3 regions of the Bradyrhizobium ontarionense genome follow, and region 2 is predicted to be linked to each of the others. Evidence: riboswitches for the same ligand, from Rfam matches in the RefSeq annotation. Region 2 holds a riboswitch; each other region holds the start of a gene.
What was found. A riboswitch is a leader RNA that binds a small molecule or an ion and turns the genes downstream of it on or off. The one in region 2 is predicted to bind cobalamin.
Positions count from the first base shown of each region.

Region 1: linked by a shared signal. The riboswitch ahead of LQG66_RS36965 (DUF1636 domain-containing protein) and the one ahead of LQG66_RS25720 (TonB-dependent receptor domain-containing protein) in region 2 are both predicted to bind cobalamin.
Region 3: linked by a shared signal. The riboswitch ahead of LQG66_RS33385 (TonB-dependent receptor plug domain-containing protein) and the one ahead of LQG66_RS25720 (TonB-dependent receptor domain-containing protein) in region 2 are both predicted to bind cobalamin.

Region 1 covers NZ_CP088156.1:8,380,334-8,390,833, reverse strand. Annotated here, with positions in the region: gene LQG66_RS36985 (precorrin-8X methylmutase) at 1-207, opposite strand, end outside; gene cobG (precorrin-3B synthase) at 200-1,480, opposite strand; gene cobN (cobaltochelatase subunit CobN) at 1,477-4,899, opposite strand; gene cobW (cobalamin biosynthesis protein CobW) at 4,909-5,946, opposite strand; gene LQG66_RS36965 (DUF1636 domain-containing protein) at 5,943-6,362, opposite strand; cobalamin riboswitch at 6,567-6,758, opposite strand; gene cobU (bifunctional adenosylcobinamide kinase/adenosylcobinamide-phosphate guanylyltransferase) at 6,806-7,342, shown strand; gene cobO (cob(I)yrinic acid a,c-diamide adenosyltransferase) at 7,364-7,972, shown strand; gene LQG66_RS36950 (cobyric acid synthase) at 7,976-9,469, shown strand; gene cbiB (adenosylcobinamide-phosphate synthase CbiB) at 9,456-10,427, opposite strand; gene cobD (threonine-phosphate decarboxylase CobD) at 10,450-10,500, shown strand, end outside.
Region 2 covers NZ_CP088156.1:5,815,021-5,825,520, forward strand. Annotated here, with positions in the region: gene LQG66_RS25690 (TonB-dependent siderophore receptor) at 1-1,168, opposite strand, end outside; gene LQG66_RS25695 (hypothetical protein) at 1,559-1,963, shown strand; partial or broken gene LQG66_RS25705 (IS66 family transposase) at 2,252-2,524, opposite strand; gene LQG66_RS25710 (hypothetical protein) at 2,552-3,133, opposite strand; gene LQG66_RS25715 (DUF6925 family protein) at 3,197-4,195, opposite strand; gene LQG66_RS25720 (TonB-dependent receptor domain-containing protein) at 4,226-6,307, opposite strand; cobalamin riboswitch at 6,421-6,638, opposite strand; gene LQG66_RS25725 (ribonucleotide-diphosphate reductase subunit beta) at 7,271-8,431, opposite strand; gene LQG66_RS25730 (ribonucleoside-diphosphate reductase subunit alpha) at 8,461-10,500, opposite strand, start outside.
Region 3 covers NZ_CP088156.1:7,602,106-7,612,605, reverse strand. Annotated here, with positions in the region: gene LQG66_RS33430 (response regulator transcription factor) at 1-41, shown strand, start outside; gene LQG66_RS33425 (hypothetical protein) at 73-372, opposite strand; gene LQG66_RS33420 (SDR family oxidoreductase) at 372-1,229, opposite strand; gene LQG66_RS33415 (hypothetical protein) at 1,213-1,401, shown strand; gene LQG66_RS33410 (DUF2336 domain-containing protein) at 1,765-2,877, shown strand; gene LQG66_RS33405 (hypothetical protein) at 3,274-3,933, opposite strand; gene LQG66_RS33400 (histidine phosphatase family protein) at 3,930-4,505, opposite strand; gene LQG66_RS33395 (CbtA family protein) at 4,527-5,297, opposite strand; gene LQG66_RS33390 (CbtB domain-containing protein) at 5,365-5,574, opposite strand; cobalamin riboswitch at 5,792-6,008, shown strand; gene LQG66_RS33385 (TonB-dependent receptor plug domain-containing protein) at 6,197-8,200, shown strand; gene LQG66_RS33380 (hypothetical protein) at 8,276-8,851, shown strand; partial or broken gene LQG66_RS33375 (ketol-acid reductoisomerase) at 9,173-9,346, opposite strand; gene LQG66_RS33370 (pentapeptide repeat-containing protein) at 9,348-9,920, opposite strand; gene LQG66_RS33365 (NACHT domain-containing protein) at 9,925-10,500, opposite strand, start outside.

The DNA.
Region 1 (10,500 bases), 2.6 Mb from region 2:
GAGTGCAGCACGCGCTTCGGCGGCGAACTGATCGGACATCTCGATGTCGGAGGTGATCTCGACCATGCCGCAGGCGTGGACGATGCGCACCGCGATCTTCTCTTCGAGCCCGTGAAAGCGCGACAGGTCGGCCTCGGCGCGGATCGTCGCGAACGAACGGCGGTAGATCTCCGCGCCTTCCTTGATGTAGTCGCGCAGGTCAGACATGAGCTCTCTCTCTCGCTTCAAACAGCCCATTTCCCGTCGCGTCGAGGCCCGCTGGATCGAGGGTGCCACAAGGCTCGCTCTTGGCCGTGCCGTCCCGAACGATGCGATACCGGTCGCCATCGCCGACCAGCACCAGGCCGGCGGCTGCCGAGCGCGCGCATCCCTTGGCGCAGCCGGAGACATGCAGCGTGCCTGTGAACTGTGCGCGAGCCATTGCGCCGGCCAGCACGCGGGCATGCTCCCGCGTCGCCAGCGCGGTCGAGGGACAGCAGCCGACACCCGAGCAGGCATCGATGCGCATCAACGGATCAGTGTCGTCGACGATCAGGCCCAGGTGGGCCGCATCCGCAACGAGACGATCTGCGATCGCACGGTTCGCGGCGACATAGAACGTCCGCCACGGCGACATGCGGACGTCGGAGATACCGTGCGCCGCGAGCAAAGCGGCCAGTCGCGCCAGCGTCTCGCTGTCGGCGCGGCCGAACGGTACGCCGAGCCCGACGGCGCAGGTTTGCTCCGTCAGAAGGATGAGGCCGAGACGCTGCTGCGAGGCGGCGGCCGAAGCCGTCGCGATCGTGTCGGAGGCATCCAGACCCAGCTCGGCGCCGATACTGGCGGTCGCATCCGGTGGCAGATCCGCCGCACGCCGGGTCGAGCTCTGCTGGAGGACAGCGTGCGCGAGCTGCACGGCTGCAGACGCAGCATCGGCAACGGCCGTCGTCCCAAGCCATATGACGCCATCCGCCCCAGCGAGACCGACGGCGATGCGGCGTTCGTTACCTTGGCCACAAGCCACCAGATGGACGTCGGCAGCCATGCCCGTCAGCGGCAGCTTGCCGCCACCATCCAGCACGAAGCCGAATTTGCCGGGCAGCGCACGCAATGCTTCATCTGTCGCGAGCTCGGTCTCCAGCGCTTTTGCGACCGGATGCATGTCGACGATCTCGCCCGGATCGAGTCCCGCCAGCGGATTGAGCACGATGTTGCGGATGGCTTCGAGTTCGGCGTTGTCATCGAGCAGGTCGTGCGAAGCCATCAACGCCCACAAGGGCGCCAAGGTCTCGGACGAGACGCCACGGATCTGCAGATTGGCGCGGCGCGTGAGATCGATCTGGCCGTTGCCGAAGCGACGGGCCGCGTCGGCCAATGCACCGAGAGCCGCCACCGGCAAACGGCCGCCATGCGGCCTGACCCGGACAATGAGCCCGTCACCGCTCAGCATCGGGCGGTGCGCGCCCGGACACCAGCCTTTGATCTCGAACGCTGTGGTCACGGCACGATCTCCGTCTGCGTCAGGCGTGCGCGGGCGAGCGCAAGCTCGTCAGCGACCGCGTTCCGGCGCGGCACCCACAGCTGCCTGCGCAAGGCGTCCTCGAACCGCGACACGATGGCAGTGACAGCCGCCGGATTGCGCGCAACCATGCCGTCCAAGACTGCCTCGTCGCGCAGCAGCGCCGCATGTGCCAGATCAAACAGATGCTCGGGGACGGCGTCGGACGTGGCAGCGAAGGCATAGAGCGCATCGATCCCTTGTGCGATCTCCGCGACGCCGCGGTAGCCATGCGCGAGCATTCCCGCGATCCAGCGCGGATTGGTGAGACGGCCGCGCACCACCCGGGCAATCTCCTCGCTGAAGGTCCGCGCCTTCGGCGCTTCGGGGCGGCTGGTGTCGAGGTGCAGGAGCGCCGGCGTAACGCCGAGCGCCGCGGCGGCTGCCGCGAAGCCGCCGGCGAAATCGGCCACCTCCTCACCGTCGAGCAGGTCGCGCTCACGGTCGTCCTGCGGATGCACCAGCGCATCGGCGGCCCGGACGCGTTCGCGGAACGTATCGGAGGCAGGCACTCCGTCATGCACCCCGCCAAAGCTGTAACCTGTGCTTTCGAGATAGGCTTCGCCGAGCTGCGACCGGCTCTCCCAGTGCATCCCGAGCGCGAGGTCGGCAGCGACGGCGCCGTAGCTGCCGGGCGCGCCACCGAATACGCGCGCGAGACTGTCGCCGCGGCGTCGCGCTGCCGCCAGGGGATTGTCGGCATCGTCCTCATCGAGCGCAGCCACCGTCTGCACGGCAAGGTCGAACAGCGCGATCTGGCTCTCGAACAGATCGCGAAACAGCCCCGAGATTCTCAGCGTCACGTCGATGCGCGGGCGGTCGAGCACGGCCTGCGGCAGCACGTCGATGCCGGTGACGCGGTTGGAATTGAAGTCCCAGCGTGGCCTCGCACCAAGATAGGCGAACGCCTGGGCCAGATCGTCACCACCGGTGCGCAGCGATGCGGAGGCCCAGAGATCCAGCACCAGCGCATGCGGGTAGTCGCCGTGATCCTGCAGATAGCGACGGATCACCTCGTCGGCCGCACGCACGCCGACCAGCGCGGCCGTGCGCGTGGGGATCGCGCGTGGATCGATCGCGGTCAGATTGCGTCCCGTCGGCAGCACGTCGAGCCGCCCGCGGCTCGGCGCGCCGGCGGGTCCGGCAGCCACCCGTCGGCCGTCGAGGGCCGCGAGCAGCGCGCTGCGCTCAGCCGTTGCGCTCGCCTCGATCCGCACTGCGATCTGCGAGCGATCGATGGCCTCGCCGCCCTGCATTGACACCGCCGAAATCGCATCGGTGAGCAGATCGATCGCGGTCGCATCGGGAGCCCGGCCGAACACGTGCAGACGATCGCGCACCGCCAGTTCCTTGATGTCGCACAATTGCGCATCGAGCTGCGCGATCGCCTCGCGTCCGCTCATGGTCCGGTCGAGACCGCAATCCGCAGCGAGGCCGTTCCGCCAGGCTCGCGCGACGATCTCGTCCTCCAGCAGCATCATGCGCCGCTTGTCGAGCCCGTCGGCCTCGGCATATTCCTCGACCAGGCCTTCCAGCTCGAGCAGCGGACCATGCAGCCCGGCCTGCGACAGCGGCGGAGTCAGATGTCCGAGCGTCAGCGCCGACAATCGGCGCTTGGCCTGCATCGCCTCGCCGGGATTGTTGACGATGAACGGATAGATCACCGGCAGCGGGCCGAGCACGGCCTCCGGCCAGCAATTGCGGGACAGCGCCAGCGCCTTGCCCGGCAGCCATTCCAGCGTGCCATGCGCGCCGAGATGGATCAGAGCGTCGATCCGCTCGGCCTCGCGCAGATGCGCGTAGAGCGCCACATAGGCATGCCGCGGCGGCACCGTCGTGTCGTGATAGCCGGACTTGCGATCGGCGCGGCTGCCGCGGTCGGGCTGCAGCAGGATCGAGAGCTTTCCGGCCCGCAACACGGGGTAGCGGAATGCACCGTCGCGACACGCCGGATCGGCGTCCGCCGTCCCCCAACTCTCCTGCAAGGCGCGCTGCAGATCATCCGGCAGCAGCGCAAACGTCCGCTGATAGCTCGCGAGCGGCACGATGAGTTCATCCGCCCCGTCCCGCAGCAACGCTTCGACATCCCGAGCGGCTGGAGGCGCGCCTCCAACGTCGTATCCTGCGCCTGCCAGCAGCCCCGCGATGCTCGCCACGCTCTCGCTTGTGTCGAGACCGACCGCATAGCCGCGGCGTCCGCCGCGCGCGGGATAGTCGGACAGCATCAGCGCGATGCGCCGCTCCGCGGCCGGCAGCGCCCGCAGCCGGCCCCACCGCGCGGCAAGCTGCGCGACATAGGCGATGCGATCGGCCTGCGGCACATACCGTGCAACGCCGAACTGCAGGCGTTCATCTGCCGCCGTCTCACCCTTGAAGGCGATCGGCCGCGCCAGCAGACGGCCATCGAGCTCGGGCAGCACGACGTTCATGGCGAGATCCGTCGGCGACAAGCCGCGGGACGAGGAGGCCCAGGCCTCTTCGGTGCTCTGCGCCTGCACGATCTGCAGCACCGGCACGTCGGCGAGGTCGAGCACGCTGGTACCGTCGTCGCGCAAGGCGGAGAATGCGGTGGCGTTCAGGATGATCGAGACACGCCGTTGCCTGATCAACTGCGCCAGCGGCGCGGCAATGCCGGGATCCTTCAGGCTGGTCACCGCAACGGCCACCGCCGCGAGCCCTTCACGCTCGACCGCAGCCATCAGCTCGGCGATCCCTGCGGTGTCGGCCGCCAGCAGGCTGGCGCGGTAGAACACGACCAGCGCGGTCGGCCGCCCGTCGTCCGATCGGCAGAGATCGTCGATCGCGACGGCTCCGCGATCCGGCACGAAGCCGACGATCGAGCCGATCGCCACCGGCTCGGCAAAACGCGTGTCACGACCGAGCAGCGCAGCGAGATAACGCAGCGCCTCGCGCGCATTGCCGACGCCGCCCTCGTGCAGATAGCCGTAGAGCCGCGTCGTCGTCTCCGGCGGCAATGTCGACAACGCATCGAGCCGTTCGTCGGCGCGGTCATCGCCCGGCAGCGCCGCGAACAGGATGCCGCGGCTCCGGCAGACGGCAGCGAGACGCTCCAGCCCGTAGCGCCAGTAGTCGAGCCCGCCGAGACAGCGCACGACGACGGCGCGCGCGCCGAGCACGACGCGGTCGATATAGAGATCGACCGACATCGGGTGCTTCAGCCGTTTCAGGCTCGCAAGCCGCAGGCTCGGCAGCTCGGCTGAAGATGCCGTCCAGGCCTCGGCCAGGGCGGACAGGTCGCTGTCGGAGAACGACAGCACCACGACCTCGGCAGGCGACTGCGCAAGATCCACGGCCTGTTCGAGGTCGTCGATATCAGCGCCGGATGTCGCCAGGAGATGCATCGGCCTCGCCTAGCCCGCGATCAGGCTCTTGATCGCAGCGGCATCGAGGCCGCGCTCACCGATGACCACCAGGCGCCCCTGCCGCGCTTCACCGGCGCGCCACGGCCGCTCGAACTGATGCTGGATGCGGCTGCCAACGGCCTGCACCAGCAGACGCAGCGGCTTGCCCGCGACCTCCACGAAGCCCTTCACCCGGAGCACGTCATGGGCATCGACAGCCGCCGCGATGCGATCGACGAGCGCATCCGGCGAGGCCTGCGCCGGCACGTCGAGCACGAAGCTCTCGAAATCATCGTGATCGTGCTCGGCCTCATTGTCGTGATGCGACGGTCGCGCCGCGAGATCGTCCTCCGCGGCGGCACCGAGCCCGAGCAGCACCGAGGCCGACAGCCGGCCGTGCTCGGTCGCGATCACCTTGACGGCGCGCTGCACCTTCGCCGTGATCTCCGACGCGACATGCTTGCGCTGCTCGTCGCTCATCAGGTCGCTCTTGTTCATCACGACGAGGTCGGCGCAGAGCAGCTGATCCTCGTAGACCTCCTCGAGCGGATTGTCGTGATCGAGCGAATCGTCCGCGGCGCGCTGCGCGGCAAGCGCCACGGGATCGTCGGCAAAGCGCCCCGCCATCACGGCGGGCCCGTCGACGACCGCCACGACACCGTCGACGGTGACGCGCGTCGCAATCTCGGGCCAGTTGAACGCCTGCACCAGCGGCTTGGGCAGCGCCAGCCCGGACGTCTCGATCACGATGTGCTCGGGCGGCTCCTTCTGATCGAGAAGGCTGCGAAGCGCCGGCACGAAATCATCGGCGACCGTGCAGCACAGGCAGCCGTTCGAGAGTTCGACGATGCGATCCTCCGGGCAATCCGGCACGCCGCAGCCTTTGAGGATGTCGCCGTCGATGCCGACATCGCCGAACTCGTTGACGATGATGGCGAGCCGCCGTCCGTTCGCGGTCTCGATCAGGTTGCGCACGAGCGTGGTCTTGCCGGCCCCGAGAAAGCCGGTCACGATGGTGCAAGGCGTCTTGGCGAACGACTTCGTCATGGCAGCGGTGCCTCTTGTGTCCGACTTGGAGCGGGCGTTGCCGGCACGCGCGCGATGGTGTTTTTTCTGATGTATTCGGGACGTTCCCGCCACGCGGGCAGGCCCGCCTCGTGCTGCTGGTGCAGCCGTGCGAAGGCCAGCACGTCCTCGGCATGCACGTCCGGATCGAGCGCGCCGAGCACATAGGTCCATTTGCCGGGCGCAGTCACGGCGACCGTACAGGCACGATTACAGTTCGACAGGCATTCGACCGGGACGACCGTGACGGCGGGCCGCAGCTCCGATGGCACCGCTTCGATGGCCGCGAGCAACCGGGCTCCGGCGCGCGGCTGATCATCCGATGCGTTTTCGCCCGCCTGGGCACGACAGGTGATGCAGACGAACAACGTCGTCTCGCTCTTCGCTGATGCGGACATCAATCAGGCGATCACGCCAAGGGCTTTGATCACACGGGCTTTGATCACAGGAGCTTTGATCATCCGAGAAGGATTGCACTGCATGGCCGTCTCCGTCGCTTCCGGACCCCAGAAGAGTTCCGTAAAATGCGCTGCACCCGACGGCATCCCGCCCATCCCGGCGGGATCAAAACCAGCATCGCGACTCCCCGCGCGACGGGTCGGCCAACAGCAATGTCGACGGCAGGTCTCCTGGCTCTCGGGTCGCCGCGTGAGACCGCCTTCCCGGTTTCCCAGTGGCTTTTTGGCCTCACACTCGCCGATTACAGTTGCGGGGGCAGCCACGGCCTTGGGTGTGATCCCGCACCGTGTTCCCTAAATCTCTCCTTTCGGAGAACCGTCATCTGTTAGATACGGATCGAGCCGAAGCCCGTCAATCGGAATCCTGGAGCCGTCCCGGAGCCATGCCCCCCGCCCTCCCGCATCCTGCCCTCCCGCGCCTGACCCTGGTGCTCGGCGGCGCGCGCTCGGGCAAGAGCCGCCACGCCGAGGCCCTCGTGACCGCCTGCGCCCCGCCCTGGATCTACATCGCGACCGCGCAGGCGTTCGACGACGAAATGAAGGACCGAATCGCGCAGCACAAGGGACGCCGCGCCGAGGGATGGCAGACGCTGGAGACCACGCATGATCTCGCAGGCCTGGTCCGTGCACAGGCAAATTCGAGCGTGCCGATGCTGATCGATTGCCTGACGCTCTGGCTCAGCAATGTGATGCTCGCCGACATGAACGTTCCGGCACGATGTGCCGAGCTGATCGAGGCGCTCGCGATGGCGCGCGGTCCCATCGTCGCCGTATCCAACGAGGTTGGTCTCGGCATCGTGCCGGACAATGCGCTTGCCCGCGCGTTCCGCGATGCCCAGGGCCGACTGAACCAGGACGTCGCGGCCGTTGCGGATCGCGTGATCCTGATGGCCGCGGGTCTGCCGCTGACCTTGAAATGATGGTGAGATGAGGACATGCCGATGACCGAGAACGCCGACGATGCGCGCCATAAGACCAAGATGGAGAACCGCAAGGCCGTCCAGGATGCCGAAGTCGCGTCGAAGTCGATCGAAAAGGGCCTGCTGATCGTCCACACCGGCAAGGGCAAGGGCAAGTCGACGGCGGCCTGGGGCCTGATGCTGCGCGCCCTCGGCCGCGGCTTTCGCATCGGCGTCGTGCAGTTCGGCAAGGGCGCCTGGGAGACCGGCGAGCGCAAGGCGATCGCAGCCTTCGGCGACCAGGTGTCGTGGCACACGCTCGGCGAAGGCTTCACCTGGGAAACCCAGGATCGCGCACGCGATGTCGCCGCCGCCGAGAAGGCCTGGGCCAAGGCCCTGGAGTTGATGGCCGATCCCTCGATCGGGCTGGTGATCCTCGACGAGCTCAACATTGCGCTGCGCTACGACCATCTGCCGATCGCCGACGTCGTCGCAAGTCTGTCGGCGCGACGCCCCGATCTGCACGTCGTCGTCACCGGGCGCAACGCCAAGCCCCAACTGATCGAAGCCGCCGACCTCGTCACCGAGATGGGGCTCGTGAAGCATCACTTCGCCGCCGGCGTGAAGGCGCAGGAAGGCATCGAGTTCTAGATCATGCCCGCGCGCGCCATCATGTTCCAGGGCACCGGCTCCGACGTCGGCAAATCGCTGATCGTCGCGGGCCTCGCGCGCGCGCTGACCTTGCGCGGCCTGCGGGTGGCGCCGTTCAAGCCGCAGAACATGTCGAATAATGCCGCCGTCACCGCCGATGGCGGTGAGATCGGCCGCGCCCAGGCGCTGCAGGCGCGCGCGGCGCGGCGGCCGACCTCGGTCCACATGAACCCGGTGCTGCTGAAGCCGCAAAGCGACATCGGCTCGCAGGTCGTGGTGCAGGGCCGCGTCATCGGCCACGCCAAGGCATCCGCCTATCAGGCGATGAAGCCGCGATTGATGGCTGCGGTGCTGGACAGCTTTCATCACCTGGCTGCCGATGCCGACATCATGCTCGTCGAAGGCGCGGGCTCGGCGTCGGAGATCAACCTGCGCGCCGGCGACATCGCCAACATGGGCTTCGCGCAAGCAACCCAAACTCCGGTCGTGTTGATCGGCGACATCGATCGCGGCGGCGTCATCGCGAGCCTCGTCGGCACCAAGGCGGTGCTCGCGCCGGACGACGCCGCGCTCATCGCGGGCTTCCTCGTCAACAAGTTCCGCGGCGATCCCGCCTTGTTTGCCTCGGGCATGACCGAGATTGCGGCACGGACGCAGTGGGCGTCGCTCGGCCTCATCCCGCATTTCGCCGACGCCAGACGTCTGCCGGCCGAGGATGCCCTCGGCCTGCCTGAACACGGATCCGCCGGAGGGCATCGGACGAAGGTCATCGTGCTCGCCTACCCCCGCATCTCCAATTTCGACGAATTCGACCCGCTTCGATTGGAGGATGGAATCGATCTGCAATTCCTGCGGCCGGGCACGCCGATCCCGGGCGATGCTGGAATCGTGATCCTGCCGGGCTCGAAGGCGACCATCGCCGATCTCGCCGCCTTGCGCGAGGCCGGCTGGGATATCGATCTCGCTGCACATCTGCGCCGGCACGGCCGCGTGCTCGGCATCTGCGGCGGCTATCAGATGCTGGGCCGCAGGATCAGCGATCCTGACGGACGCGAAGGTGCACCGGGCTCGGTGGCTGGGCTCGGTCTGCTCGATGTCGAAACGACGCTGACGCCGGACAAGGCGCTGCGCGAGGTCCAGGGAATCCTGACGCAGGACGAGGTATCCTTCCGCGGCTACGAGATGCATATCGGCCGCACCGAGGGCCCCGACACACGCTGTCCATTCCTGACGTTCTCCGACGGCCGCCGCGATGGCGCCGTCGCGGCCGGCGGCCGGATCGCCGGCTGCTACGTGCACGGCCTGTTCGCCGATGATGGCCTGCGCGCCCATTGGCTGCGCGGACTCGGCGCGTCCGCGAGCGACCTGGCCTATGAGAGCGACGTGGAGACAACGCTGGATGCGCTCGCGGCGCATCTCGAACGCCACATCGACGTGGGGCGCATTCTTGCGCTGGCCGTTGAGCCCGGGCCGCGTACAGCCACTACAAAACCCTGACGAGGAAAAGTCCTGCGATGAACAGAGCCTGGATCAGGCACGCCAGCCGGTAGAGCCGCAAGGCGCGCCGGATGTCGGAGGCGTCCAGGTCGGCGCGACCATGCCCCATCCAGGCATCCGTGACGAGGTGACCGTGATAGACGCGCGGCCCGGCCAGCCGCAATCCCAGGGCGCCCGCCATCGCCGCTTCCGGCCAGCCTGCATTCGGCGAACGGTGCTTCGAGGCATCGTGTCCAACCGTTTCCAGTGCCGCTGCCGAGGAGGCTTTGGGAACGCAGGCGGCAGCGGCTGCTATCCACAGCGCGGACAGCCGCGACGCCGGCAGGTTGACGAGATCGTCGAGCCGCGCCGCCGCCCAGCCGAACGCGCGGTGACGCTCCGAGAGATGACCGATCATGCTGTCGGCGGTATTGATGGCCTTGTAGATCAGGATGCCCGGCAGGCCGCCGACGACCAGCCACAACAGCGGCGCGACGACGCCGTCGGAAAAGTTCTCCGCCAGGCTTTCAACGGCCGCGCGTGAGACGCCGGCTTCGCTCAAGCTCTCCGGATCGCGGCCGACGATCATCGCCACCGCCCGACGGCCGCCGTCGATCCCCTCGTTCTCCAATCCCGCCGCGACCGCCGCGACGTGCGTGTCGAGACTGCGTTGCGCCAGCAGGCTGCTTGCCAGCAGTCCAAGGACGGTCGTTGCAGCCGGTTCGCCCACCACGGCCTGCATCGCCCAGGTCGCGGCCAGGCCGATGGCCATCATCGCGACGATGAGCAGAACGACGAGCCCCACGCCGCGCGCACGGCGCACGGCGTGGCTGGCTTCGCCCTGGTTCCAGCGGCGGTCGGCCCATGCTATCAGCGCGCCCATCCACATGACGGGATGGCCGATCCGCTGCACCAGGACCTGGGGATAACCGACCGCCACCTCGACGAGGAGCGCCGTGAGCGCGAGAGAGACGAACATCGATCTCCGCTAAGGGACAGACATGGACGACGACAGATCGACTAGCACGTGCACGGAAGAGCCGGAAGCGATC
Region 2 (10,500 bases):
CGGTATAGTGTTCGTACTCGATCCCGGCCAAAAGCGTATTCTTGAAACCGCCAATGCCGAAATGGCCGACGGTCTCCAATTGGGAATTGGACGACGCCCAACTGTAGTCCCGGAACGTATTGCGTCGCGTCAGGACGCCGGCGGCATTGACCGAGACAGGTTCGGCCGTCCAGCCGTACAGACTTCCCTCCTTGTACTGAGTAGCGAACCTGACGAGCCAATCCTTGTTGATGTCGTGCTCGACCCGAAAACTCCCAAGTGCATACTGATTGCGGAGCGCGCCATCGTTGGGCTCGCCGAGGAAGCGGGATATCGGCAACGCGCCGACATTCTTGTTGACTGCCACCAGACCACGGTCGAACGGGCGATCGTCCTTCAGATATTCGCCCTCGAACGTCACCCGCCAATCGGCGGACGGCGAATAGGACACTACGGGAGCGACGAAAACACGCTTGCTATCGTTGAAATCGCGGAAGCTGTCGCGCTGATCGAACGCCGCGTTGATGCGGCCGAGCCACGTCTTGTCGTCCGACAGCGCCTGGTTGCTATCGATGGTGGCGCGGCGCATGCCGTAGGAGCCGACCGTGCCCGTCAATGTGGTGAAGTTTCGGTCGAGCGGCTGCTTGATGATGACATTGTAGAAGCCGCTCGGATCGCTGCGACCATACAGCGCGCCGGACGGCCCCATCATCACTTCGACGCGCTCGACATTGGCGGCGTCGTCCGGCTCGTAGCGGCGAACCGCCGAGATACCGTTCTTGGCGGCGTTGCGGGTCGGAAAGCCGCGGATGTTGAACTCGTAGTTGTTGAGGCCGCCGAAATTGTTGCCTCGGGTCACACCGCCGACGACGTCCAGCGCGCCGGCGGCGGTGGTCGCATTCCGATCGTCGAGCACCTGCCGGGGCACGACCACGATTTCCTGCGGGATATCTTTCAGCGGAGTATCGGTCTTCGTGCCGCTGGTGGTGCGGGTGGCGCGATAGCCGTCGACGGGACCATTGCCACGTTCGACCGCCGCCGGGCGCACATCGGAAACGGTCGGATTGGGCGCGGCGGACGGAGCGTTTTGACGCGGCGCTCGTGCCGTGCGCCGTTGGGTCGCCCTGGTCGACTGGGCAGAGCGTTGCGATTGGAGCTTCTGACGCGCCACGGGCGCATCGACGGTCACCTCCGGCAGACTCGTCTGCGCCGACGCGCCGCCCGCGCAACAGGTGCATAGAGCGGCAAGACAAACCGAAGCCATTCCGACCGAGCGCAGCGGTCGCCCGAATCCAGTGCATAGCGAAGGCTCAGCCTGCCCGAAACGGCTGCTCGCCGGATGCAAAGATCCACGACCACGCGATGCGCCACGTCCTACGATACGCCCCTCAGCTCCGCTCAACTCACACCCCCATTCCAAATGTATGACGTTTTTAACAAAAGATCATACGGAGTCGCAAGGTGGCTTAGCTCGAGCGGGTGCTCGGTTTTTCGCACTCAAGAAGCGAGATCAACACCTCGCTATCGGATGAGCTGTGCGGCCGATTGTCAGAGCGGGTCGGTTCGGCCGTGGCGGCAGGTGACGATCCGCATCCGGCCGCATTTTTCAGAGCCGTGCTCACTCCACCACGCCCATGCCTCCACCACGACGACTGTCGCAGGCGGCAATCTGCAGCTCGGCGTTTGCTTACCTTCACCAAACCAACGCAAGCAGTACATCCAGGTCGAGGTCGCTTTCGCAATGATCCGCCAGCGCCTCGATCGCGTCGTTCGATGCAGCGTTCGAACCCAGGCCCGAGGTCGCGGCGCAGGCCTGCCACAACCAGGCCGACCGGAATTCGTCGCCCCGGAAGATGCCGTGCAGATCGCCGCCGACGATCCGGCCGTCGACAGTGACGGCGCCAGCAAACTATCAACGGTCATGCGTTCGACGTCGAGAAGTGTCTACGCAAGCAAATCAGCTTGCGAGAATACGAAGCGCTAGAATCCAGCAAATCTGGCTTCAGCAACTTCCAAACTTCGATCTTTAATGCCTTGGCGATCTTTTCGATGTTGTCGATCGACACATTCCGTTCACAGCGCTCTACCGAACTGACGTAGGTCCGGTTGATTTCAGCGTCGTTTCACAGCGTCTCCTGGCTAATACCCTGGGCCGCTCGCGACATTCGCATGTTACGGGCCAGGATCTCCCTCGCTCGGCGTCTATGGGCTCGCCTTTCCACGACGCATATCGAGCCGATTGACGCTTAACTGCAGTATTCGCCGAGCGTCGCACGGCGCGCAGTTCGCGTTCGGCAGCATTGTTGGTCATGCACAGTCGGCCGTCGTCGATGAAGCGCGTGAACACCGCCCAGCGCTTGAGGCTGTAGTCCATCGCCTTGACGGTTTCGCTCTTGCCGGACTTGGACTCTAAACGGCGCTGGGTGAAATTTCGGTGGCAGGTCATTGCGTGTCGGAAGGGGCGTCGCTGGGTCGAGCGACGTTGAGGCAGACCACCGAGATGCCGATCTGAGATTGATCGGCATCTGATGATTTCCGATGTCAAGGTTTGCGTATTGAGCCGAGTGTGGCGTTATTTCTGTATCAAAGCCCGGTTCGATTTGAACGGAGCGAGAAGACGGACGATCTCGCAGACGGCGACGAGTCCGACCAGCCAGGCGGCGCTGGTCAGCCCGAGGCGGGCGACGATCGCAAGCGTGAAGCTACCGGCGCCGCCGAGAACAGGGGTGACAGCGAGCAGTGCCAGCTCGTAGGTCGCGTAAGCGGCAAGAAGCATCAAGGGCAGTGCGGCCGGTAGCGGTAGAGCACGGGATCGTTGCAGGACGACGCGGGCCACGAAGGTGGCGGCCAGCGCGGCCACGCCGATCGCAACGCCCCAGGCGAGCGTATTCGCATCGACAGGATAATGAAGGGCGCCGAAGCCGATGCCCTGGTTGACCAGCCAGGCGCCGACCACGGCAGCCAGCGCTGATCGCAGCGGCAGCATGGCAGCGGCGATCACTGCAAAGGCCGCGAACGGCGTGGCGCAGGCAAAGGCGAAGCTCGCCAGGGCGCAGGCGGCCACCAGCAGCAAGAAGCAGAAGGCGGCAGCATGCTGCCGCGGAACGGGCGTGAGGCGGGCCTCCGCCGGAGATGTCGTGATGTCGAGAGCCATGGGTTGTCTCCTCTGGGGTTGATCGTAGTGTATTCGCGACGAGAGCAACAGCCGTTTGGGCTGTCAGTGTGGAATCTCCGCGGTGTCGGCCTCCTCGCCATGATCGGGGCGGTCGAGCGCTCCCAGCCAGGCCCGCAGTGTTGCCGATTCCACGCCGGAGGCCTGCAGCTGACGCAAGGTCACGCGCGCTGTCGCACGCGCGATGCGATCGCCGGGCGAGTCGGCTGCTGAGGGAGGCCGGTTCGCCACCACATGCGCTGTGACGTCGCGCTTCAGCGCCAGAAGGCGCGGATCGCCGTAGCGATCCAGCAGGTGCTGGAAAGCGGCGAGATGACCGGCGACGAACGGCCGTGGTTGGCGGAGCGGGTCGCGCAGCGGATGCGGCGGATAGGCGTGGGCGCAGGGAATCCAGCCGTCCGGCAGCGGCTCGGTCGCGGCGTGGGTGCGGCGATGGGCGAGCAGCTTCGGCAGGATGTGGGTGTGCGGCCCGTCCGGGCTGCGGCCGCCCGGCGGCGGGATTGGCTGGAAGATCTCGGCCCGGCCGATGCGGCTGATGAAGACGCGGTGCGGGCTCGCCGCGAGCATCACCTGCATCAGCTCGTCGTCGGGGGCGAACAGCGATGCGCCGGCGTGCCGGCGCAGGGCGGCGATCACTTCCGGATCCCGGCTGCGGACACAGACGTCGACCTGCAGCGTCGACAGGCCGAGATCGAACAGGACGGCGTCCCTGTCCTCCGGACGCAGAGCATCACGGTCAGGACCTAGATCGGTGATGCCGGTCCGCTGGCCCATGGCGCAGGCGTTGCGCGGCAGGCAAAGCGCCACGCGATGGCTCCAGTCGCTGCGCGTCGGCAGCTCCGATGCGATCAGACGAAGTTCGGCATGGGCGCGGAAGCAGATGCCGCCTCGCGCCGTCACCGCGCCGATCATGCCGGAATCATCGATAAGCTCGACCAGCTCCCCGGCATCGCGCGTGAACTCACCGATCGCACCGAAGGTTCCGAGGCTCCAGCCGGTCTCGACATCGGCGAGAAAGTCGCGAAGCTGATCAATCGGCACCATGTCGTTGCTCTCCGTCGTTACGTCATTGTCCTATTGCGCCCCATAACTTGCCACCCGGATGCCGCCGAACACGCCAAGGCCCGGAGCCAGGAAGCCGGTCGGATTCTGGTAGTGCCGGTTGAAGAGGTTATCGATGCGGCCGAACAGCTTGATCTGGTCGGATAGCGCGTAGTCGCCGCGCAGGTTCACGAGGGTGTAGCCGGACGCGACGAGGCCTGAGGTCATGCCGTCGCGGCTGACGTCGAGCCAGTCGCTGACATGCAGCAGCGTGGCCGAGACGGTCAACGCATCAAGCGGCGTCCAGACCGCCGTTGCGCTCCATTTCTCCTTCGGTCGTCGCAGCAGCTGCAGACCCGTCGTCGCGTCGACCGCGCGGGTGAACGTGTAGTCCGCACGCAGCGACAGCCGGTCCGTCAGCCTCGCCGCCACGAAGCTCTCGGTGCCCTCGGTGGTGGCGAGCCCGACATTGGCGTAGGAGGTGAACGTGTCGTTGAAGTTGATCAGGTTCGTGATGCTGTTGTGGAAGTAGGTCGTACCAAACCGGAAGCGTTCTTCGAACAGCGGCTGCTCGAATCCCGCATCATAGCCGGTGCTCTGCTCCGGCTTGAGGTTCGGGTTGGCGAAGAAGTTGAAGGCCGGGAAGTCCTGGTAGAGCTGGCTCAAGGTCGGCGCCTTGAAACCGGTGCCGTAGCTCGCCTTCAGCTTGGTCTCGGTGAACGGCAGGATGACGGCCGGCGCAATCCGATAGGTGCCGTGGCCGCCGAATTGATCGTTGACGTCGTTGCGCAGGCTCGCGACCACGAACACGCGCTTTGCGAACTCGCTCTGCAGCTCGATGAAACCGGCCTTGTTGCCGTTCTCGGCCGCAAGACCCGTCGTCCGCAGCCGGTCGGTCTGCTGCTCGAGACCGACGATGAAGTTGTTGTGCGGAGCGAGCTCGGTGACCGCGTGCCAGTCGTATTTGATACGCTCACCGGTCGAGATCGCGGCAATCGGATCGCCCGCCGTGAGGTCGGACGTCCGGTTGTTCACATAGTTGACGCCGAAATAGTTCCTGATCCGGCCGTCGAGCAGCGACCACACCGCTTCTTGGCGCGTCGCGAACTGGTGCACGGTATGGGTGCTCTGGGCCGCGTTCGGGACGCTGGGAAAGCCGCCATCGCCAGTGAACAGCAGGGTGGCGTCGGTGTAGCGGATCACCGAATTCAGCGTCCAGGCCTCGTTGAGGTCGATCCCGAATTTGGTCGAGGCGGTAACGTTGTCGTAGGCGTTGCCGATCGCCTTCTGTCCTGCCGGCAGCAGCTGCTGCGGCGTTACGGGGATGTCGCCGGCATGGAGATGCGCGACATTGACCGCGTAGTTCACATTGTCCTGCGAGCCGCTGACGCCGGCCGACTGGTTGAAGGTCTGGAACGAGCCGGCCTCGATCGAGGCCGTCGCTCGCGCCGGGCCATCGCCCTTGCGCGTGACGACCGAGATCACGCCGCCGATCGCATCGGAGCCATAGAGGCCGCTCTGTGGGCCCCTGAGCACCTCGAACTGCTGGATGTCCGAGGTCAGCAAATGGGCGAAGTCGAAGGCGCCATTGGCATTGGTGACGTCACCGACGTCGATGCCGTCGATCAGGATCGTGGTGTGATTGGAGTTGGTCCCGCGGGTGAAGACCGAGCTCTGGCCACCAGGGCCGCCGGTCTGCACGACGTTCAATCCGGGAATGGTGGCGAGGATGTCTGGCACGCTGCGTAACTGCTGCGTGGCGATGTCCTTCTCCGTGACCACCGAAATCGCGTTCGCCACGTTGGCGGCCGGCGTCACGATGCCGGTCGGGCTGACGACGAGTTGTGCGTTAGCCGGTGCCGACGTGGCAACTGGGGCCTGTGAGGGCATAGGCTGTGGCGGCCGTACCCGCGGCGTCTGCGTCGCGCGCTGCACGACGGGTTTTGGTCGTGGCGTCACCCGCGGCGGGTCGACCTCGACGGGCGGCAGCAGGTTGGGAGAGGCGGACTGCTGGGCATTCGCCGGGGCTGCCCCGAAAGCGGCGAGAGCGAAAAGAGCGGTCGACGACAACAGGCCGGCGCGTTCGCGCCGGGCGATAGACAGAAAAGAGAACACGAGGGACCCTGGGCATGACGTCAGTGGCACGTCACCGCGAACGAGGTCCCACACCAGATAATACTATCCGGCGCAGAAACGATGCCAATAAACGCCCCGACCGGCATCTTCGCGTGTGACCACGGCTGACGGCAGGTCTCCTGGCTCGCGGGTCGTCACCTCCACGCCGCCTTCCCGGGACCGAGATTTCCCAGTGGCATCTGGCGCGAGATTCGCCGCTTACAGTTGCGGGGGCAGCTGCGGCCTTCGATCATGTCTCCTGCGAGACTTGTCCGGCACCGCATTCCCTTTTGAGCCCCTGTTAGGGGGCACCGTCGCGTTCATGTTAAGAGTTTGTCAAAGTTCGAGTCAATCGGTCGATCGGGTATACGGATGTCTAACCTGCACTGTTGCTCAAGCGTGACAACCATGTCGTCTCTCCGGCCGGGATGACTTCTGCGAGCGACTCGCGAAGCGAGGCACGGCGCAACGAGGCAACCCGCGTTCGGCTATCGATTTATCGACGATGCCCGGCCATAACGGCGGCGAATGCCGTCCGAGCAGTCCCGCCGTCAGTGTCCAGATCGAACGGACGTTCCCGAGCCGGGGTGCAGCGCCCGGATCGCGGCCGACATTGCCGCGGACCCGGCATTTGCAACTCTGTGCTCCAACAGCAGCGGAGCATTCGGCAGCGGCGTGATCATCGAGCCGGAGTGGGCCGTGGCGCCTTTCCATGCGCCGACCATCCTGACCTGTCTCACCGTCCTCGTCCTCGCAGCCGGCAGTTGCTGGCTGCTGGTGAGAGGCCTGAAGACGCCGACAACGGCCGCTTATTTAGCGGTGATGGATCACTGGCTCATGCATGGATGCGACCGGCCGGGCCGGCCGCAACATTGGTCTGATAGATCACTTGCTCTGCGTCGAATGTGCCGGGATCCATTGCGGATCCCGGCATCATGTCATCGACGTTCCTGGCGATGCGGTCTAGTCCCAGCTCAGCGCGCCGCCATTCTGGTACTCGATCACGCGCGTCTCGAAGAAGTTCTTCTCCTTCTTCAGATCCATCGCCTCCGACATCCATGGAAACGGGTTCTCTGCCTCCGCAAACACGGGCGGCAGTCCGATCTGGGCGCAGCGGCGATTGGTGATGAAGTGCATGTACTGCTCGCATAGCGCTGCATTCAGTCCCAGAAAGCCGCGGGGCATCGTATCACGCCCGTAGGCGGCCTCGAGCTCGGCTGCCTCCCGCAGCATGCCGCGCAGTTCCTCCTGGAAGTCAGGGGTCCACAGATGCGGATTTTCGATCTTGATCTGGTTGATGACGTCGATGCCGAAGTTCAAATGGATGCTCTCGTCGCGTAGGATGTACTGGTACTGCTCGGCGATGCCGACCATTTTGTTGCGGCGGCCGAGCGACAGGATCTGCGCGAAGCCGGTGTAGAACCACATGCCTTCGAACACGACATAGAACGCGACGAGATCGCGCAGGAAGGCCTGGTCATGCTCCGGCGTTCCGGTCCTGAAGGTGGGGTCGTCGAGGTGCTGCGTGTGCTTCAGCGCCCAGGCCGCCTTGTCGGTGATCGATGGCACCTCGCGGTACATGTTGAAGAGCTCGCCTTCGTCGAGACCGAGGCTCTCGACGACGTACTGGAAGGTGTGGGTATGAACGGCCTCCTCAAAGGCCTGTCGCAGCAGATATTGCCGGCATTCCGGGTTGGTGAGGTGGCGGTAGATCGCCAGCACGATGTTGTTGGCTACCAGCGACTCGGAGGCTGCGAAGAAGCCGAGATTGCGCTTGATGGCGCGGCGCTCGTCGTCGGTGAGTCCGTCGCGCGACTTCCACAGCGCGATATCGGCCTGCATCGATACTTCGGTCGGCATCCAATGATTGTTGCAGGCGGAGAGATACTTCTCCCACGCCCAGCGGTACTTCAGCGGCAGCAGCTGATTGACGTCGGCGCGGCAGTTGATCATCCGCTTGTCGTCGACGGAGACGCGGCCTCCGGCGCGATCGATCGCGCCGAGACCGCTCTGGTCTGCGGGCTCCTGTCTCGCCGGCTCGAGCCTCGCGAGGACGGCCTGCCGCCGAGGGGCGAGCGAACGGACCGTGGCGACCGCGGGCTCGGTATCTGACCAGTCTAGCATCGTGGCTTCCCTTCTTATTCTTGCTGTTCTTACTGGCACGCTTCGCAGTCGGGATCGTCGATCCGACACGCCTTGATACCGTCGATGTCGGGCATCGCCGCTGCAGGGACGACAATCGGCGCATGCGACAGCGCCGGAGCGGCGGACACGGCATTGAGCTTGCCGTCGGTGCCCTTCAGCGTCGATTTCTCGACATGGGTCGCCGAGCGAGACCGGAGATAGTAGGTGGTCTTGAGGCCGCGGTTCCAGGCGAGGCGATATAGCGCGTCGAGCTTCTTGCCCGAGGGATTGGCGATGTAGAGATTGAGCGACTGCGCCTGGTCGATCCACTTCTGGCGGCGCGAGGCCGCTTCGATCAGCCATGCACTGTCGACTTCGAAGGCGGTTGCATAGAGGGCCTTGATGTCATCCGGCACCCGGTCGATCTGTCCGACGCTGCCGTCGAAATATTTCAGGTCCGACACCATGACCTCATCCCAGAGGCCGAGCGCCTTGAGATCCCGGACCAGGAACTCGTTCACCACGGTGAAATCGCCCGACATGTTCGATTTGACGTAGAGGTTCTGGTAGCTCGGCTCGATCGACTGGGCGACGCCGCAAATGTTCGAAATGGTCGCGGTCGGTGCGATCGCCATGACGTTGGAGTTGCGCATGCCCGAAGTCGTGACCTTCTTGCGAAGGCTGTCCCAGTCGAGCGTTGCTGAGCGATCCATCTCGACGCCGCCACGCGCCTCGGCGAGCAGCTCGATCGAATCGAACGGCAAGATGCCCTTGGACCACAGCGAACCGTCGAACGATGGGTAGCGGCCGCGTTCGGCGGCGAGATCGGACGACGCTGCGATTGCGCAATAGCTGATCGCCTCCATGCTGCTGTCGGCGAACGTGACCGCCGCTTCGGAGGCAATCGGAATCCGCATCGCGTGCAGTGCGTCCTGGAAACCCATCAGGCCGAGACCGACCGGCCGGTGACGAAGATTGGAGCGGCGTGCCTCGGGGATGGTGTAGAAGTTGATGTCGATGACGTTGTCGAGCATCCGCACGGCAGTCTTCACCGTCCGCTGCAGCTTGCCGAAATTGAGGCCGTCGGCCGTGACGTGGGCGAGCAGATTGATCGAGCCGAGATTGCAGACGGCCACCTCGTCGTGGGAGGTATTGAGCGTGATCTCCGTGCAGAGGTTCGACGAATGCACCACGCCTGCGTGCTGCTGCGGCGAGCGCAGATTGCAGGGATCCTTGAAGATGATCCAGGGGTGGCCGGTCTCGAACAGCATGGTCAGCATGCGCCGCCACAGATCGGCGGCCCGGACGGTCTTGAACACCCTGAGCTCGCCGCGTGCGGCCTTGGCTTCATAGGCCGCATAGCGCTCGGCAAAGGCCTTGCCCGTCAGGTCATGCAAATCGGCCGCTTCGTCGGGCGAGAACAAGGTCCATTCCCGGTCCTCGGCAACGCGCTGCATGAACAGGTCCGGCACCCAGTTGGCGGTGTTCATGTCGTGGGTGCGGCGGCGGTCGTCGCCCGTGTTCTTGCGCAGATCGAGGAACTCCTCGATGTCGACGTGCCAGGTCTCGAGATAGGCGCAGACCGCGCCCTTGCGCTTGCCGCCCTGGTTGACCGCGATCGCGGTGTCGTTGGCTACCTTCAGGAAAGGGATGATGCCCTGGCTCTCGCCATTCGTGCCCTTGATGTGCGCTCCGAGCCCGCGGACCGGCGTCCAGTCGTTGCCGAGTCCGCCGGAATACTTCGCGAGCAGGGCATTGTCCTTGATCGATTTGAAGATGCCGTCGAGGTCGTCGGATACGGTGGTCAGGAAGCAGGACGATAATTGTGGGCGTAGCGTCCCGGCGTTGAACAGCGTCGGCGTCGACGCCATGAAGTCGAACGATGACAGCAGATCGTAGAATTCGATCGCACGCGCCTCGCGGTCGATCTCGCGGAGCGCGAGGCCCATGGCGACGCGCATGAAGAAGGCCTGCGGCAGCTCGATCCGCTTGCCACGCTCGTGCAGGAAATAGCGGTCATACAGGGTCTGCAGGCCGAGGAACTGAAACTTGAGGTCGCGTTCCGGCTT
Region 3 (10,500 bases), 1.8 Mb from region 2:
AGCTGGTGCGGCTGGCGCTGCGCCAGGGCCTGCTGACATGAGCCCGGAAGACGCCCGTGGCCGCAAGGGGCGTCAGGAGTCGCCTGACGTGATGTGCGGCAGCTGTTGCGTTTCCAGGGCGTCAGGCTCGTCAACCAGGTGAAACTCCCGCCCCAGCCGGCGCTGCACGCTCATGACGGCGCGGTCGACGTCGCTGATCAGGCTGTCGCCGAGGACGACGTGCGGAATCTCCCAGTTGCGGCCGCTGCGCACGTCGATGCCCTGGATGGCCGGCACGCGCGCGGTCTCGCATCCCGGCTGCTCGCGGATCGCCTCCTCGACCAGGCGGATCAGCTCCGCCTGGGTCTTGCCGATCGTCGTCACTGCCGGCATCAGGCCTTCGTCGCCGGCATCAAACCGAGCCGCTTGGCGATGATGCGGTCGACCGTCCGCTTGGGAAGCGCGCGCACGATCAACTGCCGCAGCGCATCGGGCGCGATCTCGTAGCGCACCTTGGGCGCCGGAGAGGTGAGCGCCTCGTACACCCGCCCGGCGATCGTTTCGGCCGGCAGGCCGGTCTTGGCCAGATTCAGCATGAAGCCGCGAATCTTCTGTAGCGCCGGCAAGAACGGCGAGCTCTGGTACGGCGAGAGGTCGACCTCCTCCGCCTTGGCCCAGATCGGCGTCTTCACCGCGCCGGGCGCGACGATGATGACGTCGATGCCGAACAGCATCAGTTCGCGGCGCAGGCTCTCCGACAGGCCCTCGACCGCATGCTTGGAGGTCGAATACGGCGCCAGCAGCGGATTGCCGTTGCGGCCCGCGACCGAGCTGATCATCACGATCCGCCCCCGCGGTCCCGTCATCGCGGGATCGGTCCCGAGCAGCGGGGCGAAGGCCTGGGTCGCGATCACGGGTCCGATCACGTTGACCTCCATCTGATGACGGAACTGGTCGATCGGCAGCTCGGTGACGGGACCTGCAACGGCGATGCCGGCGTTGTTCACGAGCCCGGCCAATGCCTCGCCATTGAGAGCCGCTCGCACCTCGACGGCCGCGGCCTTGACCGCCACCTCGTCGGTGACGTCAAACAGCAGCGGCGTGAAGTTGGCGCCGAACTCGCTGCGCAGCCGCTCCGCATCGGCTGGCTTGCGAACACTGCCGAACACGCGGAAGCCGCGTGCGAGCAGAAGCTTCGAACAGGCGAAGCCGATGCCGGTGGATGCCCCGGTGATGACGACGGATTTCATGGCGACCTCAATCATTTGCGAAAGCGATTATCGCACGAGATGCAGCATCATGCTGGCGCTGTTTTACCGCGCGGGGATCGCCTCGCCCGCCTGCGACGTGGTGCGCGGAGCATCGACCCGGCGGCAGCGCGTGAAGCGGCACCAAGAATGTGAGTTAGATTTCGATCCTTGAAGGATTACGACTGAGGTAAGCTGGCAGGAAACCTGAAGATTGGATGAAGGAACGTCTCTGACGATTTGAGATCGTTAACCTTTTGCTCTCCGGCAATAGCGCCGTCACTGCCCGCCGAAACGCGGGTGCCGATCCGGGCATCGCCGCGATTGACGAACCGGTCGAGATCCGGCTCCCGCTTATGTTTTCGCTTTAGCCGCTTCGTCTTAATTTTCCGTATCCGTGTTTCTCCGGAGTACTACGCCCCCCGCCCCTAACGCCTTGTTATCGCCCGTGCAGAAAACTGGTGCCGCCGAGAGCCTTGCAGCGGGACCAGACACGCGTCGCTGGCCTCCGGCAATCCGGACCCCGACGAGCATGACCGTGCATCAGCCAGAACAGCTTCCACCTTCCGAACAGTCGATCATCACCGAACTCGAAGCAGCCGTCCGCGGCGGCTCGTCCGAGAAACGCGTGAACACGCTGCGCCAGGTCACCAACCTGTTCCTGCACGACGGCGAACGCCTCAGCGAAGACCAGATCAGGGTGTTCGACAACGTGCTCTGCATGCTGGTGTCCCGTGTCGAGACGCGGGCGCGGGCCGAGCTCAGCAAGCATCTCGCCCCGGTCGACTACGCACCCGTCGACGTGATCCAGCGCCTCGCCCGGGACGACGAGATCTCGGTCGCCGAAAGCGTGCTGATGCACTCGACCCGGCTGTCCGAGCGTACGCTGGTCGAGGTCGCCTCGACCAAGGGCCAGGACCACCTGATGGCGATCTCCAGCCGCCAGCATTTGACCGAGGCGGTGACCGACATCATCGTCGACCGCGGCGAGCGCCAGGTCATCCGCAAGCTCGCCAACAACCAGACGGCGCGCTTCTCCGAGACCGGCTATTCCGGGATGATGGCGCATGCGGAGAACGACGACGAGCTGAGCGAGATCATCGGGCTGCGCGTCGACCTGCCCAACAAGCACCTGCGCGACCTGCTGCGCCGCGCCACCGACGCCGTCCGCGCCAAGCTGATGTCCTCAGCGCCGCCGGCGCTGCAGCAGGAGATCAAGAAGGTCCTCAAGGCGATCGCAGACGTCGCGCGCAGCGATGGCGGCCTGATCGGGCGCGACTTCACGCTCGCCGAGGAGGCCGTGAAGCGCATGAAAGGGCTCAACGAGCTCAACGACCCCGCGATCGGCCACTTCGCCGAGACCCGCCGCTTCGGCGAGATCGCCGCCGCCCTCGGCCTGCTCAACAACGTGCCGACCGAGATGATGGCCAAGGTGCTGGAAGGTCCGCGCACCGACATCGTGCTGATCCCCTGCCGGGCGGCCAGCCTCACCTGGTCGGCGGTCGAGAAGATTCTCGTCCATCGGCCGATCAAGCACGCCATCGACACCGACACGCTCAAGCTCGCCGAGCGCGACTATGGGCGGCTGTCGCTCGACACCGCCCAGCGCACCTTGCGGTTCTGGATGGTGCACAACAGGGTCGAGAAGTGAGCGGGCCGGCGGCCGGCGTGAGACGGTGGTGCATAGATCTACGTGAGACGTGATCAAGCTGCGGTCGCGAAGCGATGAATTTGCCGCTTGCGCGGTGCTAACTAACCTCTCCCCGCTTGCGGGGGCGCGACGAGCTTCGCTCGCGCTGAGAGGTCGGATTGCATCGAAGATGCAATCCGGGTGAGGGGGTACAGGTCTAACCACTCGCACTTTCTGTGCGTCTGCCCCTCACCCCAACCCTCTCTCGTAAGAACGGGGAGGGGGAGCCTACTGTCCACGCCGCGATTGCTCGACTCTCACACGGATCACGGCTCTCTGCATCAAAGCACCAAATCCCACCTACAGATCTCGCCGCTCCAGCGTAGCCCCTCCACTCGGACGAACGCGCCGTCCGAGCTAAGCGGCTCCGGACGAAGTCCGGCGATGGGCCGCCGGAAAGCAGCGCGACAGCAGCCAGGCGCCTGCGACGGCGAGACCCAGCAGGGACAGACAGGTCAATACGGTCGGACCATGAGACGGCGCCAGCCGCCACTCCGGCCCGACGATCACACCGCTGTCGAACGTCTCGCTGCTGTTCGAGCACAGCGCGGCGAAGATCGGATCTGCGGCAATGTCCGCCGCGATCCGGGCTTCGAGCGCCTTCGCTGCGGACTGATCGCCCGGCATCGTGGCCATATGCGCCAGCAGCGCACGCGTTCCGGCCACGTAGGCATGGGAGCACTCGTTGAACGGGCTCGCCTCGTCCGTGAGACTGCCGGGGACGAGGCCCCACAGGCAGGCGAAATATTGCAGGCTGACGAAGCCCGCGAGCCGGCGCAAGGTCGGATCGGTTCGGACCTGACGCTGCGCCAGATCGAGGATGTCAGATCGATAACGCGCAACCACCAGCATCTCGCCATGGCCGATCGCCGGAACGGCAACTCCGATCAGCGCGCCGTCCGCTGGCCGCGGATGATGCGCACGGGCCGGCGCCGCGACCATGATGATCGCGGCCGCGACGATGAGGCAGCACAGCGCTCGGCGCGCGATTGCACGGCACCGGCTGCGCGCCGTCATCGGTCGTCCTTCAACGGGAAGAGGGCTGCGAGCGTCCAATGCCCGTCGACGCCGGACAACCTCGCTCGCGCCAGCGGCGCGACGTCGATGCGCCGGAAAGCCTGCGGGCCCACCCCGAGCACATGCGCGATCGCCGCACGCATCACCAGCGCGTGCGTGACCGCAAGGACCGAGCCATCGACGGCGAGCAGACCCTCCATCCATTCGCCGACGCGCGCCATCACGTCCATGAAGGACTCGCCGCCATGCGGAGCCGCACGGGGATTCTGCAGCCAGTCGGCGACGGCGTCCGGCGCCTCCGCCTGGACCTCAGCGAGAGATCGTCCCGCCCAGCGGCCGAAATCGCAGTCACGAAGTGCAGGCTCCGGCTTGGCTTGCAGCGCCAGGCCTGCGGCGGTCTCAGCGGCGCAGCGCGCCGGGCTGCGCAGCACGACGTCACACGAAGGCAGCCGGCCGGCCAGCCTGACGAGGCTGTCTCGTCCGCGCGAATCGAGCGGCTCGTCGGCCGCGAAGGCAACGGCAGCCGTCGACGAGGTCGCGGCCGAGCAGATGAGATGCAGGCGTGTCGTCATGCCCGCCGACACCGAAGCCGTTCAAGCGCGCGCGCCATGCTGCGCCATCTGACGCTCGGCGAAGACGCCGAACAACAGCCCGAGCGTCGCCCACATGATCGCCTGTCCGCCGAAAGACGCGAGGCGGAACTGCCAGAGCACGGCAGCCGGAAAGCCATCAGGCACCTCGTCCACGTTCGGCAGCGCGAAGCCAACTCCGCTCATGAGAACGATATAGATCCCCGCCGCAATCAGCGCCGCATTCCACGCGCCGACACGCGAAACCAGGCGGATGCGCAACATGCCCGCGGCGACCATCGCGGCGAGCGAGATCAGGATCATCGCGAAATACAGGCTGGTCCGCATCCCAATCGTTTCGGCCAGTCCGACCGACGGGGGATTGGCCGGGTATTTGAGCATGGGCGTCACGTAAACGGCGATGAAGCCGGCCGCGGCGAGCAACGCCGAGCTGGCCCGCGCACCAAGATCGGCCATGCGGCGGTAGGCAAGCGCAAATGCCAACGCAAACAGGCCGCCGAACGCCGTGCTGTAGACGACAACGCCGGTCAACAGTCCGACACCGGCCTGGACGGGCCGGCTGACGAGCTCGGGTTCGGCCGCCGCGACTGGCGCAGGCTGGCCTTTGGCCGCGGCCTCTTCCGCCCCGGCTTTGGCCTTCGCCTCATCCAGCGTGGTCTCGAAGGCAATCGCGCGCTCGACGGATGATTCGCCGGCCAGCTTGAGAAAGCCGAAGGAAAGAAGTGCGGCGACCAAGCCGGCCAGCATTCCACGCAGGAGCAATCGCCCCGTCATCGATCGTCTCTTACAGATGCGCCGTCCGCGCCGTCACGACGGGCGTGCAACAGGCGGCTCCGACCGTTCAGTGGCAGGGGAACCCGAGCAGATGCCGTCCGTCATGGACGAATTCGTGGACGTACGTGCTGCTGAACAGGGCGGCCGCGCCCTCCTCGACGCCGACGAAATAGATGCCGAGAGCGAGCATCAGGCCGCCGAAGATCGCCCACGGCAGAATCTCGCGCACGGGAATGGCTGTGGGCAGAGTGACTGGAAGGGACGTCGCTGTTGCCACGATGAAGCTCCTTATATTGCCGTTCGGCTCGCCGAGGCCGCACCAAGCGGCGCGCCAACGCGAAAACGATGTCTGGTAACATTATAACCGCGATCTCCGACGGACCGATAGTCGAAAGTGATCCGCATCCCCGGCAAGACCGGCGTGATGCTTCGGCAACAATCGCCGCCGGTCGTGGGAAAGCCCGAGGGATCGATTGACTCCGACTTCGGCCGGCTTCTACGCTGGCGGCGACGGTGCCCCCACCGGGGCTCAAAAGGGAATGCGGTGACGGACGGATCCCCCACGCGGGATCATCCGAAGGCCGCAGCTGCCCCCGCAACTGTAAGCGGCGAATCTCGCGTCATAGGCCACTGGGAAATCTCGGTCCCGGGAAGGCGACGTCGAGGTACTGACCCGCGAGCCAGGAGACCTGCCGTCAGCCGTGGTCACACGCGAGGATGCCGGTCGGGGCGTTTATTGGCATCGTTTTCACGCCGGGCTTCATTGGCCGGTGTGAGACCTCGTTCGCGGTGACGTGCCACTGACGTCATGCCGAGGTTCCCTCGTGTTCTCATTGCTATCTGTCGCCCGGCGCCATCGCGCCGGTTTGTTGTCGTCCAGCGTCCTGTTCTCCATCGCCATGTTCGGCGCGGCTCCGGCCACCGCCCAGCAATCCGCCTCCCCCAACCTGCTGCCCCCGGTCGAGGTCGACGCGCCACGTAAGCCGCCAGGCCCGAAGCCGGCTATGCAGCGCGGGGTACAGACGTCGCGAGCACGCCCATCGCAGCCAGCGGCCTCGCAGGCCCCCGTTGCCCCCGCCCAGGCCAACGCACAACTCGTCGTCAGTCCGACCGGCATCGTGACGCCAGCCGCCCATGTGGCGAACGCGATCACGGTCGTCACGGCTAAGGACATCGCCACGCAGCAGTTCCGCGGGGTGCCCGACATCCTCGCCACCATTCCCGGATTGAACGTCGTGCGGACCGGCGGTCCTGGTGGCCAAAGCTCGGTCTTCACGCGCGGGACCAACGCCAATCACACCAAGATCCTGATCGACGGCATCGAGGTCGGCGACGTCACCAGCGCCAACGGCGCGTTCGACTTCGCCCACCTGCTGACCTCGGACATCCAGCAGATCGAGGTGCTCAGGGGACCGCAGAGCGGCCTCTATGGCTCGGATGCGATCGGCGGCGTCATCTCGGTGATCACCCGCAAGGGCGATGGACCGGCGCGCGCGACCGCCTCGATCGAGACCGGATCGTATCAGACCTTCAACCAGTCGGCCGGGGTCAGCGGCGCGCAGGACAATGTCAACTACGCCGTCAATGTCGCGCATCTCCATGCCGGCGACATTCCGGTCACGCCGCAGCAGTTGCTCCCGGCCGGGCAGAAGGCGATCGGCGACGCCTACGACAACGTCACCGCCTCGAGCAAATTCGGCATCGACCTCAACGAGGCCTGGACGCTGAATTCGGTGGTCCGCGTCACCGACGCGACGTTGCTGTTCACCGGCGACGGCGGCTTTCCCAGCGTCCCGAACGCGGCCCAGAGCACCCATGTCGTGCACCAGCTCGCCACGCGCGAGGAAGCCGTATGGTCACTGCTCGACGGTCGCATCAAGAACTATTTCGCCGTCAACACCGTCAACAACCGGACGTGCGATCTCGCGGCCGGCGATCCCGTCGCCGCAGTCTCGACCGGCGAGCACATCAAATACGACTGGCACGCGGTGACCGAGCTCGCTCCGCACAACAACGTCATCGTCGGGCTCGAGCAGCAGACCGACCGCCTGCGGACCACGGGCCTCACCGCCGAGAACGGCAACAAGGCCGGCTTCATCGAGCTGCAGACAGAGTTCGCAAGCCGCATGTTCCTGGTCGCGAGCCTGCGCAACGACGTCAACGATCGGTTCGGCGGACATGGCACCTATCGGATCGCGCCGGCCGTGATCCTGCCGGTCACGGAGACCAAGCTGAAGGCCAGCTATGGCACCGGCTTCAAGGCGCCGACCTTGAGCCAGCTCTATCAGGACTTTGTCGCGTTCAACTTCTTCGCCAATCCGAACCTCAGGCCCGAGGAGAGCACCGGGTACGACGCGGGCTTCGAGCAGCCGCTGTTCGAGGACCGCGTTCGCTTCGGCACGACCTACTTCCACAACAGCATCACCAACCTGATCAATTTCAACGCGACCTTCACCTCCTACGCCAATGTCGGGCTCGCCACCACCGAAGGCACCGAGAGCTTCGTGACGGCGCGGCTCACGGACCGGATCTCGCTGCGCGCGGACTACACGTTCACCCGCGCGATCGACGCAACCACCGGCCAGCAGCTGCTGCGCCGTCCCAAGGAAAAATGGAGCGCAACGGCGGTGTGGAGGCCTGTCGATGCGCTCACCGTATCGGCCACCGTACTGCGCATCGGCAATTGGCCCGACGTCAGCCGCGACGGCATGACCACCGGACTCGTGGCACCCGGCTATACGGTCGTGAACCTGCGCGGCGACTACGCGGTCTCCGATCAGGTCAAGCTGTTCGGCCGCATCGATAATCTCTTCAACCGCCACACCCAGAACCCGACCGGCTTCCTGGCGCCGGGACTCGGCGTGTTCGGCGGCATCCGGGTGGCAAGCTACGGGGTGGAGTGAACGCTCCCGCCCGGCCAGTGAACCGCTGTCATCGACATCCCGAATGAACTACCATCAACCCGAAGGAGACGACCCATGGCTCTCGACATCATGACATCCCCCGCGCAGGCCCGCCTCACGCCCGTGCCGCAGCGGCTTGCCCCAGCGTTCTGCCTTATGCTGCTGACCGCAGCCTGCGCGCTGGCGAGTTTCGTGTTCGCCTGCGCGACGCCGTTTGCGGCCTTCGCGGTCACAGCGGCTGCCATGCTGCCGCTGCGCACGGCGCTGCCGGCCGTGCTCGGCGCCTGGCTGGTCAACCAGGGCATCGGCTTCGGCGCCCTGCACTATCCGGTCGACGCCAGCACGCTGGCCTGGGGCGCCGTGATCGGCGCTGCCGCGCTCGGTGCCACGATCGTCGCGCGCATTACGCTGGCGAGCTTGCGCGCAGCGCCGGCGCCAGTCGCGTTTGCCGTCGCGCTCATCGCTGCCTACGCCGCCTATGAGATGGTGCTGCTCGCTGCCACGCCCGTGCTCGGCGGCGCCGCGAGCTTCACGGTCGCGATCGTCGCGCGCCTCGGGCTGACCAGCGCGGCCTGGCTGGTCGGGCTCGCCGCCACCTGTGAGATCGTCCGTCTGCTCACGCCGCTCATGTCGCGCCGCGCGATGTCCTGACCGGACCAGCGTCAGCGAGTGAGAGGGTCGCCACCTCCTCGTTCTCCGCTGTCGTCCCCGCGAACGCGGGGCCCCATACCGCGTGATGTGAGTTGGCGGAAACAAGTCCGAGTCACCACCGTTCGTCACCACGAACGACGGTGGTTATGGGTCCCCGCGTTCGCGGGGACGACAGTGTTGTTTGTCGCAAGCAGCCGGGCTGAACCACGCGGCTTCGCCAGCAGTGAGAAAAGAGCCTCCGCCCGACAAGGACGGAGGCTTTCGATTGAGCTCCAGGTCGAGACCGCACGACCCGCAGTCTCGACCAGCCATCACGACCAATCAGTTCTTGCTCTTGTCGACCAGCGCGCCCTTCTTGATCCAGGGCATCATGTCGCGCAGGCGGGCGCCGACTTCCTCGATCGGGTGCTGGGCAAGCTTGGCGCGGGTCGCCTTGAACGAGGTCTGGTTGACCTCGTTCTCCAGCATCCAGTCACGTGCGAAGCGGCCGGACTGCTTACTTCTTAGGTCGCCGTTTGCTTTCCCGCTTTTGCTCCGGTGAATTCGGAACTATGGCACCGGCATCCCTCAACCGCTTGACGTCAACATCCCTGAGAACAGCTTCTGTGAAGTCGGCGCCGGTCATTTGCGCGTTATCTACGCGAATCCCAGCGACATTAGCCCGTCTAAAATCACAACCACTAAAATCACCAAATTCCAAGACGCTTGCCACTAGAGAAGCATCCGAAAAATCTGCGCCTTGCGCATCCATCCCATAGAGGTCTTGAAAGTAGAGCGCCTCCCCAGAAAGGGACAGACCCGCAAAAAGCTTAAGCGACAATACGTGAGGACCAGTTCGCTGCCCGCGCAACCGATGAATGAGACTTCCTATGAGCGCTCTGTCACTCTTGCTCGGCCGAATGTCGACCGGTTCAAAACCAGGCATCCCAATGGACGGCAAAATCGTTGCATTCAAAGCTGCCAACAATGCCTCTTCAGCATTCCGCGCCTGCTCCGCAACTTCCCGAAATGTTTGTGGGCGTCGAATTAACCGGCCATCGGGCAATTGAAACAAGAGGTGGGCCGGCATTCCATCAACAAGATTGGCCCTGCATACAAAAGACCAATACCTCACGCCAGCGCACGACCATCTCACTCGACTGCAAAAAACAACTATAAACCTCATCCCTAAGAAATCGAATTAAATCGAAATCCAACGCCCGCCCTCCCGCAAGGCGGATCCAATCCTTTAGTTGCTCAGACTCATCAAATGTCTTTTTTCTCACACCACGGTGTCTTTTCGCGTCTTCAAACGCCTCTGAAATTGTGGCAACTGCCTCCACTATCCGCCTCGATACAAGATACTCGGCGAAGGTCTTATGCAGAAATTCAAAAGAGTTCGGCGCCTCATGAGGCCGCATGTAAAATGCCAATGCCGCACTTACTGCTGGCTTGTTTCCGCCTATCACCTTCCTAAAGGAATGCGCAACATCCGGACTCCAATTTCCCAGGAGCTTCTCAACCGTTTCAATCGAACCTATTCGTGTGGAGCCATCATACCAAGCGGCAAGAGCCATGGCCTGCAATACTACTTCGTACTCCTCGAACGCTGGAAATTCCGTAGCGAAATTCCTATCTCCTTTGCCGCACTCGCGCTCATAGAAATATCG